Regions from separate parts of the Pseudomonas sp. AC172 genome, predicted to be linked through region 2. Evidence: predicted binding sites of a transcription regulator. Region 2 holds the regulator's gene; the other holds the start of a gene.
What was found. The regulator FliA, encoded in region 2, starts transcription of late flagellar genes. The targets are predictions, from matches to a motif close to CTAAAGTTTNNNNNNNNNNNGCCGNTAA.
Positions count from the first base shown of each region.

Region 1: a site for FliA is predicted at 2,605-2,632, ahead of ACZ0A4_RS18835 (methyl-accepting chemotaxis protein). Genes of this name have one in related genera too.

Region 1 covers NZ_OZ409868.1:4,190,241-4,197,855, reverse strand. The annotation lists gene ACZ0A4_RS18840 (SOS response-associated peptidase) at 1-221, shown strand, start outside; gene ACZ0A4_RS18835 (methyl-accepting chemotaxis protein) at 428-2,569, opposite strand; gene ACZ0A4_RS18830 (M48 family metallopeptidase) at 2,832-3,650, shown strand; gene ACZ0A4_RS18825 (TMEM165/GDT1 family protein) at 3,776-4,360, opposite strand; yybP-ykoY riboswitch at 4,448-4,572, opposite strand; gene ACZ0A4_RS18820 (methyltransferase) at 4,612-5,610, opposite strand; gene ACZ0A4_RS18815 (2-hydroxyacid dehydrogenase) at 5,643-6,608, opposite strand; gene ACZ0A4_RS18810 (LysE family translocator) at 6,700-7,329, shown strand; gene ACZ0A4_RS18805 (AraC family transcriptional regulator) at 7,445-7,615, opposite strand, start outside.
Region 2 covers NZ_OZ409868.1:654,463-662,077, forward strand. The annotation lists gene flhA (flagellar biosynthesis protein FlhA) at 1-868, shown strand, start outside; gene flhF (flagellar biosynthesis protein FlhF) at 880-2,220, shown strand; gene fleN (flagellar synthesis regulator FleN) at 2,337-3,167, shown strand; gene fliA (RNA polymerase sigma factor FliA) at 3,164-3,904, shown strand; gene ACZ0A4_RS03080 (chemotaxis response regulator CheY) at 4,071-4,442, shown strand; gene ACZ0A4_RS03085 (protein phosphatase CheZ) at 4,461-5,249, shown strand; gene ACZ0A4_RS03090 (chemotaxis protein CheA) at 5,304-7,574, shown strand.

The DNA of each region.
Region 1 (7,615 bases), 3.5 Mb from region 2:
TTTGGTTGAGTACGGCGGTGATTACCCAGCCGGCGTCGAGTCAGCGCCGGCCGTTGATCCTTGATGAAGCAGGGCAGGCGGCGTGGCTTGATCCCGAGACGCCGTTGCATGTGTTGCAGGGGTTGCTGGCCAGTGAGCCGGCGGTGCTGCGCGAGCGGGTGTTGGCGAATCTGATCAATGATCCCAAGCTCAACGGGCCGGAGTGCCTGACCCCGGGTTAAAGCATTTGGATCAAAAGCCCCTCACCCTAGCCCTCTCCCGGGGGGAGAGGGGACCGACCGAGTTGTCTTGAGCGATTCACCGACCTGATGCATCGAGTCGATTATGGATTCAGTGAAGATCTTTCAGGTCGGTGTCATTCTGAAATATCTTCCAATCAGTCCCTTCTCCCTCTGGGAGAGGGTTAGGGTGAGGGGCTTCTCGCTTTTCAGACCTTGAACTGATTGATCAACCGCCGCTGCTGCTCTGCCAGTTTGGTCAAATCGGCACTCGCTGAACTCGACTCATCCGCACCGCCCGCCACTTCATTGGCCACTTGCCCGATATTGATCACGTTACGGTTAATGTCATCGGCCACTGCACTCTGTTCTTCCGCCGCACTGGCAATCTGCGTGTTCATGTCGTTGATCACCGACACCGCCTGGGTAATCGTCTCCAGCGCCTCGGCCGCTTTCGCCGCGTGCTGCACGCTTTCGTCGGTGCGGTTCTGGCTGTCTTCCATGACCCGCACCACGTCGCGCGTGCCCTGTTGCAGTTGCTGGATCATGGTCTGGATTTCTTCGGTAGCCTTCTGGGTTTTCTGCGCCAGATTGCGCACCTCGTCGGCGACCACGGCAAAGCCGCGACCTTGCTCACCTGCACGTGCCGCTTCAATTGCCGCGTTCAAGGCGAGCAAATTGGTCTGCTCGGCAATCCCGCGAATCGCCGTGAGGATCGCATTGATGTTCTCGCTGTCCTTGGCCAGCGTTTGCACTACGCCTACCGCCTTGCCGATTTCCACGGCCAGTACGCCGATCGAATTGGACGTATCGCGGACGATCTGCATGCCCTGACTCGCCGCTTGATCAGCATGGCTGGCCGCTTGTGCCGCCTGCGTCGCGTTACGCGCGACATCCTGCGCGGTGGCGGTCATTTCCTGCACCGCCGTGGCGACCTGATCGATCTCGGCCATTTGTTTCTGAATACCGATGTTGGTGCGAATCGCGATGTCAGCGGTGTGTTCCGAAGAATCGCTGACACTCTGCACCGACGTCACTACTTGCGTGATCATCGCCTGCAATTTGGCCAAAAAGGTGTTGAAGCCCTTGGCGATCGATCCCAATTCATCGCTGCGATCACTGCTCAAGCGTCGGGTCAGATCACCTTCACCCTGAGCAATGTCATTGAGCATGGCGACCATCTGCTTCAGCGGTCGGGCGATGCCGTGGCCGACCAGCCAGATCACCAGCAAGCCGAGGCCGGCGATGAGCAGACCGACCATGGCCATGCCGAAGGTGTCGGATTTACGCTGAGCATCCAGATCGGCCTGTAGCTTTTGCAGATCCGCCATCACCGCGTTGAGCGGCAGTTGCAGCATCAACGTCCAGCGCGCGTCGGTCTGGCCGATGCCGAACGGCAGGTACAACTCGATGCGGCCCTTATCCTTGTTGACCGAGTAAGTCACTTCACCGCGCTTGAGATCAGCCAGGTTGCCGATCTGCTCGGCGTCGAGGATATCGCTGACTTTTTCGCCGAACTTGCTGGCGTCCTTGGTGTAGGCAACGATCCGGCCGTTGCTGCCGATCAGGGCCATTTGCCCGGCGCCGCTGTAGAGCTTCTGGTTGGCAGCGAGGAGCATTTCCTGGATGAAGTTCACCGACAGGTCAGCACCGACGATGCCCTGGAAGGCGCTGTTGAGCATGATCGGTTCAATAAAAGAGGCGAGCATGACGATCTTGTCGCCGACCTTGTACGGCGCCGGATCGATCACACAGGCTTTTTTGCTCTCTTTCGAGCACAAGTAGTACTCGCTGGCGCGCACGCCGGTGGACAGCGTCTTCTGGTCGTCGACGTCGACCAGTTTGTCGAGGCCGAGGCTGCCGTCGTCGTTGCGGAACCACCACGGTAGGAAGCGCCCGTTGGCGGAATCGATGCCCACAACGCTGGTGCCGACGTAGGCCGCGTCATTGTGGTCCAGTGCGTTCTTTTCCCAGCCGATGTAAGTGCCGAGAATCTTCGGGTTCTTTTCGACGTTTTCTTTGATCAGGCTGATCAGTTGCTCGCGGCTGACGCTCAGGCGCGGCTGGCCATCGGTGCCCGGCGTGCCGAGCAGGGCGTTGACCCGCACCAGTGCGCCGGCAATCAGCAGCGGCGCTTCGAGTTCGCGCTGGATCTGGTTGACCTGGGTGTGTGCCAGCGAAGTCAGGCGCTGTTCGATGACTTGCTCAAACTGCGCCTGAGTGCGCTGCTGCACCATCTCTTGCGTGCGGGCGCCGGCAAACAGCGCGTACAGCACCAGCGCTGCCACCACGCTGAGAACGATGGCACCGGCCAGGGCGGCAACAGAAAACTGGATCGACTTGAACTTCATGGGAGCTCCGCACGCAAGAGGACGTCTGCGCTGATGTATCGGCAGGCAGCATTGGGCCATGAGTGCGAGCCGGTGCAATTGAAAGCCGATGTCGCAAATGGATCAGTGCGCGACGCAGTTGCACGGGGCTTGGCAGTCGCTGTGAATTTTTTACGACAGCTCTGGTGGGAAACGTCTGAAAGTCGTTGCATCACGTCCGTTGTATCTGGCGTCGATACAATTACCCGCCTAGGATACGCGCAGGTTTTCAGGGAGCTTTTGAATGAACAAGACATTGGTTGTAAGTGCACTGAGCGCAGCGCTGTTGCTGGTCGGTTGTCAGTCGGTCAACACCACCAGCGGCGGCGCCGTGGGGGTGGAGCGCAAGCAGTACATGTTCAGCATGCTGTCCTCGCAAGAGGTCGACCAGATGTATGCCCAGTCGTATCAGAAGACCGTCGGCGAGGCCTCCAGCAAAGGTGTGCTGGACAAGACCAGTCCCGAGGCCAAGCGGGTTCAGGCGATTGCCAACCGCCTGATCGCCCAGGCACCGAACTTCCGTCCGGATGCGGCGCAATGGCAGTGGGAGGTCAATCTGATCAAGAGCGACGAACTCAACGCCAACTGCGGGCCGGGCGGCAAGATCATTTTCTACACCGGGCTGATCGACAGCCTGAAGCTCACCGATGATGAAATCGCTGCGGTCATGGGCCATGAAATTGCCCACGCCCTGCGCGAGCACGGTCGTGAAGCAATGTCCAAGGCTTACGGGATTGAAATGGCCAAGCAGGGCGCGGGTGCGTTGCTGGGGCTGGGTCAGGACAGTCTGGCGCTGGCCGACACCGTGGCCAACTACGGCATGACCCTGCCGAACAGCCGCGCCAACGAAAACGAAGCCGATCTGATCGGCCTGGAACTGGCCGCACGCGCCGGCTACAACCCGAATGCCGCGATCACGTTGTGGAACAAGATGAGCAAGGCTTCGGAAGGCTCGCCGCCGGAATTCATGAGTACCCACCCGGCCTCGGCCAGCCGGATTGCCTCGTTGCAGGCGGCGATTCCGAAGGTTATGCCGCTGTACGAACAGGCCCCGAAGTCCTGAGTCGATGATCGTTCCCACGCTCTGCGTGGGAATGCCTCAAGGGACGCTCCGTGTTCCAAAAGGGACGCAGAGCGTCCCCGGCTGCATTCCCACGCAGAGCGTGGGAACGAGCGGCGTCGGCAGGGTTAAACCCAGCCACTGCTCTGCATCGCCTTGTACACCGCTACGATGGCCAGAATCATGAACGCCGATGCCGCGAGGCGACGGATCAAGGTCAGCGGCAATTTGTCCGCAGCAAAGTTACCCGCCAATACCACCGGCACGTTGGCAATCAACATGCCCGCCGTCGTACCGATAATCACCAGCCACAGATCCGGGTATTGCGCCGCGAGCATCACCGTCGCGACCTGAGTCTTGTCACCCATTTCTGCCAGGAAGAATGCAATCAGTGTGGTCAGGAACGGCCCGAACTTGCGCGCGGTGCTGGTTTCATCGTCGTCCATTTTGTCCGGCACCAGTGTCCACAGCGCCGTGGCCGTAAAGCTCGCGGCGAGAATCCAGTGCAGCGTCGCATTCGAGAAGAAACTGCCGAACCAGGCGCCTACCGCACCGGCTGCTGCGTGGTTGGCCAGGGTCGCGGCGACAATACCGGCAATGATCGGCCAGGGTTTGCGGAAGCGAGCGGCGAGAATCAGCGCGAGCAGTTGCGTCTTGTCGCCGATTTCGGCCAAGGCAACGATTGCGGTGGGAACGAGTAACGAGTCCAGCATCAGGATTTCCTAAGGGGCGGGTCGACACGGCTATGACACGTACAGCCTTCCCGCCCCGGGTAAGGTGTGCGTGTCATAGGTCTTGTCAAACCCTGCGAACCGTCTGCTGCGGACGCTTGGGTCGCATACGCCATGATCTGAGGATCAAGTATGTTGACGTATGCCGGACGAGCTTGGCGCTCGTGGGAGACTACTCCCCTAGGACGGAGCGGATTCTGCCTAGGCAAATCCGTTTGGGCAAGAACAAATTTTCAGCCGCGCTTGGCCCGGTAAATCCGGAAACCATTGCCTTCCGCCTTGATCGCACACACGCCAAGATGTTCTTCGATCAGCGGTTGATACTTAAGGAAGCTGTTCGCCACCAAGCGCAGTTCGCCGCCGTTTTTCAGATGTTTGGCCGCTTTTCGCAGCAAATTTTCGGTAGCTAAGTAATCGGTGTGCACGCCGACATGAAACGGCGGGTTGCTCAGAATCGCGTTCAAACCCATCGGCGCAGCGTCGATCCCGTCCCCGGTCAACACTTCGGCTTCCAGGCCGTTGGCAGCCAGCGTCAGACGGCTGCTGGCGGCGGCGAACGCATCGACATCGAGCAGCGTGACCTGATTGTGCGGGTAGCGACGTTTGACCGCAGCGCCCAACACGCCAGCGCCGCAACCGAAGTCGAGCAGGTGGCCGCTCGGCAGTTTGTCCAGATGCTCCAGCAGCAGGGCGCTGCCGCGATCCAGGCGACCGTGGCTGAACACGCCCGGCAGGCTGATGACTTTCAGCGGGCCTTCGGCCAAAGGCAATTCATAGGTCTGCGCCAGGCTTTCCAGCGACTTGGCTTCCGGGGCATTGGCCACAGTGACTTGCCAGAGCTGGCAGTGACGCGCGCTGTCGAGTTTGCGCGGCTTGCCGAACGGGTTGAGCTGCTTGGACGCGCCCTCGATGCCGCTGCGTTTTTCCCCGACCAGAAACACTTCGCGCCCGGCCAGGCGTGAAGCCACGGCGTTGAGGATGTAATCGGTCAGATCCTTGGACTTGGGCAGGAACACCACAGCGCTGTCGAACTCGCGCTCGGGAACATTCACGCCGAAATGGCTGCGGCCTTCGAAACGGGCGTCCAGCGCGGCTTGATCGCCGGCATGCCAGCACCAGCCGAATGCGTTCGGCAGGCGTCCAAGCAAATCGTCGGCGGGCAAACCGGCCAGCAACAACGAACCTTGAAACAACTCGGGCTGACGAAGCAGTACTTCACTGCGCGGATCCATAACTGCTCCTCAAAAAAAAGTGCCGCAGTTTATCAACTGACGACCCGCAGCGCCTTACCGCTGAAGAACGCCTGAGCGTTTTCGGTCAATTGGCCGACGATGCGCTGGCGTGCCTCGCGGCTGCCCCAAGCGTTGTGCGGGGTAACGATCAGGCGTGGGATGTCCACCGCGAGCAACGGATTGCCCTGGGTCGGCGGCTCGACGCTCAACACATCGGTAGCCGCGCCGCCGAGGTGGCCATTGCGCAAAGCATCGACCAGCGCCTGTTCATCGATCAGGCCGCCACGTGCGGTGTTGACCACGAACGCACCTGGCTTCATCGAGGCCAACTCGCGGGCACCGATGAAATGGCGAGTGTGTTCGTTGAGCGGGCAGTGCAGGGTGAGGGCGTCGATTTGCGGCAGCAGTTGATCCAGCGGCAAACGATCCGGGCGAGCAGGGCGCCCGGGAATCTGCCCGAGCAACACACGCATGCCGAACGCTTCGGCCAGTCGCGCCACGGCGCCGCCGAGTTCGCCATGACCGAGCAAGCCGAGGGTTTTGCCCTCCAGTTCGACAATCGGGTAGTCGAGCAGGCAGAACTGTTTGGCCTGCTGCCAACGACCTTCGCCGACGGCCTTCTGGTAATCGGCCAGCCGGGTGGCGAGGTTGAGCAGCAGCATGATCGTGTGCTGCGCCACTGACGGCGTGCCGTAACCCTGGCAGTTGCACACGGTGATGCCCTGCGCGCGCGCCGCGGCGAGGTCGACGTTGTTGGTGCCGGTGGCGGTGATCAGGATCAGTTTCAGATCGGGGTTGGCAGCCATGGCGGCAGCATCGATCAGGATCTTGTTGCTGATCGCCACGGTGGCACCTTGCAGGCGCTCGGCAACCTGCTCGGGCAAGGTCTGGGCGAACAGGTGCAAATCGCTGAAACATTCGCGCAATGGATTGAGGTCGAGGTCGCCGAGATCCAGCGAAGGGTGATCAAGGAATACCGCGCGGCGCGTGTTCGTCATCAACTGTACCTTTTGTGCTGTGAGCGTTGGGCGTAATCTGCCGAGCCTACCAGATGAAACAAATTGATACGCTTGGCCGAAAGGAGCCCCCATGTACTGGACCGAGTTCTTGACCGTTGCACTGATCCATCTGTTGGCCGTGGCCAGCCCTGGCCCGGACTTTGCCGTGGTGGTGCGCGAGAGCGTGACCCACGGGCGTCGCGCCGGCACCTGGACCGCACTGGGTGTGGGCACGGCGATTTTCCTGCATGTCGGTTATTCGTTGCTCGGCATCGGCCTGATCGTGTCGCAATCGATTGTGCTGTTCAACGCCTTGAAGTGGGCGGCTGCGGCTTATCTGCTGTACATCGGTTTCAAAGCCTTGCGTGCGCAGCCGGCGAAAACCGTGACCGACGATCTGCATAAAGAAGCCGGCGTGCGTACCGCACGCGGCGCGTTCACCTCGGGTTTCGTGACCAATGGTTTGAATCCGAAAGCCACGCTGTTCTTCCTGTCGTTGTTCACCGTGGTGATCAACCCGCATACGCCGCTGGCGGTGCAGGCCGGTTACGGGATTTATCTGGCTGTCGCGACGGCCATCTGGTTCTGCCTGGTGGCGATGCTGTTCAGCCAGCAACGGGTACGTGCCGGTTTCGCCCGCATGGGGCATTGGTTTGATCGCACCATGGGCGCGGTGCTGATTGCTCTCGGCGTGAAAATCGCGTTTACCGAGATGCACTAAGAGCTGAAACGCGATCAAACTGTGGGAGCGAGCTTGCTCGCGAAGGCGTTGGGTCAGTTGACATTATTGGTGGCTGAAAGACCGCTTTCGCGAGCAGGCTCGCTCCCACAGGGTCTTACACAAGTTCGCTGAGCTTGCTCAGGGTATTCAGATATTCGCGGGGATTTTCCCCAAGCAAACGGCGAAACATCGCGCTGAACGCCCGCGCGCTGCCGTAACCCAGATCCCGCGCCACACACTGCACGCTGTCCCCGGCGAGCAGGCGTGGCAGGGCTTCCATCAGGCG
Region 2 (7,615 bases):
TCTGGCGCCCAGCGCCTATCGCCTGACCCTGATGGGCGTGATCCTCGCCGAAGCCGAGATCTATCCGGACCGCGAACTGGCGATCAACCCGGGCCAGGTCTACGGCACACTCAACGGTATCAACGCCAAAGATCCGGCTTTCGGCCTGGAGGCGGTGTGGATCGAAATCAGCCAGCGTGCCCAGGCACAATCCCTCGGTTATACGGTGGTTGACGCGAGCACCGTGGTCGCCACGCACTTGAACCAGATTCTGTACAAGCACTCCAGTGAGCTGATCGGCCACGAAGAAGTGCAGCAACTCATGCAATTGCTGGCCAAAAGCTCGCCGAAACTGGCAGAAGAGCTGGTGCCGGGCGTGGTCTCGTTGTCGCAGTTGCTCAAAGTGCTGCAAGCGCTGCTCGCCGAACACGTGCCGGTGCGCGATATCCGCAGCATTGCCGAAGCCATCGCCAACAACGCCGCGAAGAGTCAAGATACCGCCGCGCTGGTGGCTGCTGTGCGGGTCGGCGTATCACGCGCCATCGTCCAAAGCATTGTAGGCACTGAGTCGGAGCTGCCTGTGATCACCTTGGAACCAAGGTTGGAACAAATATTGCTCAATAGTCTGCAGAAGGCAGGACAAGGCTCGGAAGAGGGCGTTCTGCTGGAGCCAAGCATGGCCGAGAAGCTGCAGCGTTCGCTCATCGAAGCGGCGCAGCGTCAGGAAATGCAAGGTCAGCCGGTGATCCTTTTGGTCGCTGGCCCGATCCGCGCGATGCTCTCGCGCTTTGGCCGCCTCGCAGTCCCTGGGCTGCATGTGCTGGCCTACCAGGAAATACCGGACAACAAGCAAGTGACCATCGTTGCGACAGTAGGGCCCAACGGCTGAGGTAGTGGTTTATGCAAGTTAAGCGTTTCTTTGCCGCCGATATGCGTCAGGCCATGAAGCTGGTTCGTGATGAGCTGGGCGCTGATGCCGCCATCATTGGCAACCGCCGCATTGCCGGCGGTGTTGAGCTGACGGCGGCACTGGATTACAAATTGTCGGCGCTGGCGCCACGGGTTCCGAACATGGAGCTCGAAGACGAGCTGCGCAAGACCCAATCGCGCATCGTCACCGCCCAGGCCGAGTTGAGCCTGCGGGGCGAAGCCGACGGCAACAGCAATCGCCAGATTTTCGCCGGGCTGCCGTTGACGGCTGGCCTGCCTTTGACCGCCGCAGAACCGCTGAGCGAGCCGACCTACGCCGCTCCGGCGCGTCCGGCCCCGGCGCCTGCGCAGTCTTCCGGCGGTGTTGATCCGCGTGCACTGGATTCGATGCGCTTTGAATTGAACAGCCTGCGCGAGCTGATGGAAGTCCAGCTCGGCACCCTGGCCTGGAATCAGCTGCAAGGCAGCCGTCCGGCGCAAGCCAATCTGTATCGCCGTCTGCAACGTATCGGTCTGTCCGGGCCGTTGTCGCGCGATTTGTTGGCGATGATCACTGATATCGAAGAGCCGCGTCAGGCCTGGCGCATGCTGCTCGCGCACCTGGCACGGATGATTGCCGTACCGGAAGTCGAGCCGCTGGAAGAGGGCGGTGTGATTGCCATGGTCGGCCCTGCCGGCATGGGCAAGACCACCACGCTGGCCAAGCTTGCCGCGCGTTATGTGCTGAAATACGGCGCGCAGAATGTGGCGCTGGTGAGCATGGACAGTTTCCGTATCGGCGCGCAGGAACAACTGAAGACCCTGGGGCGCATTCTCAATGTGCCGGTGACTCACGTCGATCCTGGCCAATCGTTGGTGCAAGCGCTGGATCCACTGCTGCGCAAACGCGTGGTGTTGATCGATACTGCCGGCCTGCAAGCCAGCGATCCGGCCCTGCGCATGCAGCTCGAAAGTCTGGCCGGTCGTGGCATTCGCTCAAAAAATTATCTGGTCTTGGCAACCACCAGCCAGAAACAGGTTCTAACCGCCGCTTATCACAGTTACAAGCGTTGCGGGCTCGCCGGGTGCATCCTGACTAAACTGGATGAAACGGCCAGCCTTGGCGAAGTGTTGAGCCTGGCGATCAGTCATGAATTGCCGGTCGCGTACCTGACCGATGGCCCACGGATTCCGGATGATCTGCATCTGCCGCGCCGTCATCAACTGGTCAGCCGCGCCGTCAGCGTGCAAATGCAGGAAGAACCCAGCGAAGAAGCCATGGCCGACATGTTCGCTGATATCTATCACAGCCCGACCAAGCAGGTAGGCTGAGGTATTCATGAACAGTTTTTGTACCTACATCGATGGTCTGCCATGCATTGTTCCGGTTGTGAACGCGCAGCCAGTAATGTGGCCTCCGTCTATGCAAGACAAGGTAAAGAAATAACATGGGCAGCATGCATCCCGTACAGGTGATCGCGGTGACCGGCGGCAAAGGTGGCGTCGGCAAGACTAACGTGTCAGTGAACTTGTCCCTGGCGCTGGCAGAGCTTGGCCGTCGGGTCATGTTGCTGGACGCCGATCTGGGGCTGGCGAACGTCGACGTATTGTTGGGTCTGACCCCTAAACGCACGCTGGCCGACGTCATCGAAGGCCGTTGCGAATTGCGCGACGTGCTGTTGCAAGGCCCCGGTGGCATTCGCATCGTCCCGGCCGCGTCCGGCACGCAGAGCATGGTGCACCTGAGCCCGGCGCAGCACGCCGGCCTGATTCAGGCATTCAGCGACATCGGCGACAATCTCGACGTATTGGTGATCGACACCGCTGCGGGTATTGGTGACTCGGTAGTCAGTTTTGTCCGCGCCGCGCAGGAAGTGTTGCTGGTGGTCTGCGACGAGCCAACCTCGATCACTGACGCCTACGCACTGATCAAACTGCTCAACCGCGACTACGGCATGAACCGCTTCCGCGTGCTGGCCAACATGGCGCAGAGCCCGCAGGAAGGGCGCAACCTGTTCGCCAAGTTGACCAAGGTCACGGATCGCTTCCTGGACGTGGCCCTACAATACGTCGGCGCCGTGCCTTACGACGAAAGCGTGCGTAAAGCGGTGCAGAAGCAGCGTGCGGTGTACGAAGCCTTCCCGCGTTCCAAGTGCGCGCTGGCGTTCAAGGCGATCGCGCAGAAGGTCGATACCTGGCCGCTGCCCGCCAACCCGCGTGGCCACCTTGAGTTTTTCGTCGAGCGCCTCGTGCAGCAAACGGCAGGGCCCGTGCTATGACCGCAAGCGGTATGAACTACTACAAGAAGTCGGCACGTGACGCGCAGTACGAACTGATCGAGCGTTACGCGCCACTGGTCAAACGCATTGCCTATCACTTGCTGGCACGGTTGCCAGCGAGTGTGCAGGTCGAAGACCTGATTCAGGCCGGGATGATCGGCCTGCTCGAAGTCTCGACCAAATACGACGCCAGCAAAGGCGCCAGTTTCGAAACGTACGCGGGCATACGAATCCGCGGCGCGATGCTCGACGAAGTGCGCAAAGGGGACTGGGCACCACGCTCGGTTCACCGTAATACCCGTATGGTCAGCGACGCGATTCGCTCAATTGAAGCTAAAACCGGCCGTGATGCTAAAGATCACGAGGTTGCGGCCGAACTCCAATTGAGTCTCGACGATTACTACGGGATTTTGAATGACACCTTGGGCAGTCGCCTGTTCAGTTTCGACGATCTGTTGCAGGACGGCGAACACGAAGGGCTGCACGAGGATGGCGCGAGTGCTCATCTCGAGCCGTCGCGCGATCTGGAAGATGAACGCTTCCAGGCAGCGCTGGCGGACGCGATTGCCAATTTGCCGGAGCGTGAGCGACTGGTGTTGGCGCTGTACTACGACGAAGAGCTGAACCTCAAGGAAATCGGTGAAGTCCTTGGCGTCAGTGAATCGCGGGTCAGCCAGTTACACAGCCAGTGCGCGGCCCGTTTGCGGGGGCGTTTGGGGGAGTGGCGAGCGCGCTGAAGGCAGTGTGGGGACACTGCGAACGAGGCTGGTGCGGTGATGAACGGCACCGGTCTTGCTCTGTTGTGCTCCAGACAGTCTTCGAGTGCTGCGCCGATTGATTGAAGTGGCGCGTCCAGGTGCTGGGCGCGTTTAAGACTGCTTGGAGGTCGAATTGAACAAAGACATGAAAATCCTCATCGTTGATGACTTCTCAACGATGCGGCGGATCATCAAGAACCTGCTGCGTGATCTTGGGTTCACCAACACCGTCGAGGCTGACGATGGCGTGACTGCCATTCCAGTGCTCAACAGCGGAAGCATCGACTTTCTGGTAACGGACTGGAACATGCCGGGCATGACCGGTATCGACCTGCTGCGCCACGTGCGTGCCGATGAAAAACTCAAGCACCTGCCAGTGCTGATGGTGACTGCAGAAGCCAAGCGCGAGCAGATCATCGAAGCCGCTCAGGCCGGTGTGAACGGCTACGTAGTCAAACCTTTCACGGCTCAGGCGTTGAAAGACAAAATCGAGAAGATTTTCGAACGCATCGGCTGATGAACGCGCGGGGGAGCTATGGAGCATAACGAATCTTCACAGGGCGATTTCGAGTCGACCCTGAAAAAACACGCGGTCGAACTGGTCGAGAGCCTTGAAAAAGGCAGGTTCGGCGACGCTGTGCAACTGATCCATGAGCTCAATCAGACCCGTGACCGCGGCCTGTATCAGGAAGTCGGCAAGCTCACACGTGAACTGCACAGTGCGATCGTCAACTTCCAGATCGACCCGAACATGCCACAGGCTGAGGAAGTGTCGCAAATCACCGACGCCACCGAACGCCTGGGCTATGTGGTCAAGCTGACAGAAGCCGCGGCCAACCGCACCATGGATCTGGTGGAAAGCGCCACGCCGGTGGTCAACAGTCTGGCTGATGAAGCCCAGACCTTGAGCGCCGATTGGGGTCGCTTCATGCGTCGCGAGGTCGGGGCTGAAGAGTTCCGCGAGCTGGCGCGCCGGGTCGACGGTTTTCTGTCACGCAGCAGCACGGACAACCGTGCGGTGTCGAGCAATCTCAACGACATCCTGCTGGCCCAGGATTACCAGGACCTGACCGGTCAGGTGATCAAGCGTGTGACCCAACTGGTCACCGAAGTCGAAAGCAATTTGCTCAAACTCGTGCTCATGGCCAGTCAGGTCGACCGCTTTGCGGGCATCGAACATGACCGCGCCGCGATGCTTGCAGAAAAAGATCCACAAAAACATCTCTCGCAGGGTGAAGGTCCGCAGATTCATGCCGATAAACGAGAAGACGTTGTGTCCGGTCAGGACGATGTGGACGATTTGTTATCCAGCCTCGGGTTCTAGAGTTTTGGAATTTTAGGTTTTTTGGGTTTTTAGACCTGTAGGAGCACCCCATTAATGAGCTTCGGCGCCGATGAAGAGATCCTTCAGGATTTCCTGGTTGAGGCCGGCGAGATTCTTGAGCAACTGTCCGAACAACTGGTCGAGCTGGAAAGCCGCCCGGATGACGCAGATTTGCTCAACGCAATTTTTCGCGGTTTCCACACTGTAAAAGGGGGCGCCGGCTTCCTTCAGCTCAATGAGCTGGTGGAGTGCTGTCACATCGCCGAAAACGTGTTCGACATCCTGCGTAAGGGTGAGCGTCGCGTTGATGCAGAACTGATGGACGTTGTCCTCGAAGCACTGGACGCGGTGAACAGCATGTTCACTGAGGTTCGTGAGCGTGCGCCGATCACCGCTGCCACCCCGGAACTGCTGGCCGCCCTGGCGCGCCTGGCCGAACCGCAATCGGCGGACGCCGCCCCGGCATCGCCGGTGGCCGAGATGATCGAAGAACTGGTCGTCGAAGGCGACTCGTCGGGCGACATCACCGATAACGAATTCGAACAACTGCTGGACTCGCTGAACGCCGTCAAGGCCGAAGCCGAAGCCCCGGCTGCTGCCGCACCTGCGCAAACGGCTGCTGAAGCTGCGAGCGATGAAATCACCGATGCCGAGTTCGAGTCGTTGCTCGATCAACTGCACGGCAAAGGCCAGTTCGCGGTGGACGCGGTTGCGCCAGCGGCGGCAGCCCCTGCGGCTCCGGCCAAGGGCGACAGCTCGGACATCACCGACGACGAATTCGAAGCCCTGCTCGATCAGTTGCATGGCAAGGGCAACTTTGCCGTGGATGCGCTGGAGTCGGCGATTGCTTCGGCACCTGTGCCAGCCGCACCGGCTGCTGCGGCGGCCGGCAGCGATCTGATCAGCGATCACGAGTTCGAATCGCTGCTCGACGAATTGCACGGTAAAGGCAAGTTCTCCGAAGTCGGCACCGCTGCTGCTGGCAGTGCTTCGACCGTCGCCACGCCTGCTGCCAAGGCACCGGCCGCTGCTGCAGCGCCCAAGCCTGCCGCCAAGCCTGAGCCGAAAGCCGAAGCGCCAAAACCGGCCGCCGCTGCTGCACCGGCTCCGGCCCGTGCGCCGGCGACACCGCCACCGGAAAAACCGGCGAGCGAAGCCGAAACCACCGTGCGCGTCGACACCGCGCGTCTCGACGAAATCATGAACATGGTCGGCGAACTGGTGCTGGTGCGTAACCGTCTGGTGCGCCTGGGCCTGAACAGCGGCGATGAAGCCATGCAAAAGGCCGTGTCGAACCTCGACGTGGTCACGGCTGACTTGCAGACCGCGGTGATGAAGACGCGGATGCAGCCGATCAAGAAGGTCTTCGGGCGCTTCCCGCGTCTGGTTCGTGACCTCGCGCGTCAGCTGAAGAAAGAGATCAACCTGGAACTGGTGGGTGAAGAAACCGACCTCGACAAAAACCTTGTCGAGGCCCTGGCCGACCCGCTGGTCCACTTGGTGCGCAACGCTGTCGACCACGGCATCGAGTCGCCGGAAGAACGCGAAGCGTCGGGCAAGGCCCGTGGCGGCCGTGTTGTTTTGGCTGCCGAGCAAGAGGGTGACCATATCCTGCTGTCGATTTCCGATGACGGCAAAGGCATGGACCCGAACGTCCTGCGCGCCATCGCGGTAAAACGCGGTGTGATGGACAAGGATGCGGCCGATCGCCTCAGCGATACCGAGTGCTACAACCTGATTTTCGCCCCGGGTTTCTCGACCAAGACCGAGATCTCCGACGTGTCCGGCCGCGGTGTCGGCATGGACGTGGTGAAGACCAAGATTTCCCAGCTCAACGGTTCGATCAACATCTACTCGACCAAGGGCCAGGGCTCGAAGATCGTCATCAAGGTGCCGCTGACCCTCGCGATTATGCCAACCCTGATGGTCATGCTCGGCAATCAGGCGTTTGCGTTCCCGTTGGTCAACGTCAACGAAATCTTCCACCTCGACCTGTCGACCACCAACGTCGTCGACGGTCAGGAAGTGGTGATCGTGCGGGACAAGGCGCTGCCATTGTTCTACCTCAAGCGCTGGCTGGTCAGCTCCGCCGCTCACGAAGAGCAGCGTGAAGGCCACGTGGTGATCCTTTCGGTGGGCACTCAGCGGATCGGCTTCGTTGTCGATCAACTGGTCGGCCAGGAAGAAGTGGTCATCAAGCCATTGGGCAAAATGCTGCAGGGCACTCCGGGCATGTCCGGCGCCACCATCACAGGTGACGGCCGCATCGCGCTGATTCTCGATGTTCCAAGCATGCTCAAGCGTTACGCCGCACGGCGTATTTGAATCCGGGGCGGCGGGGCGACAACGTCCCGCTGCACCTAATG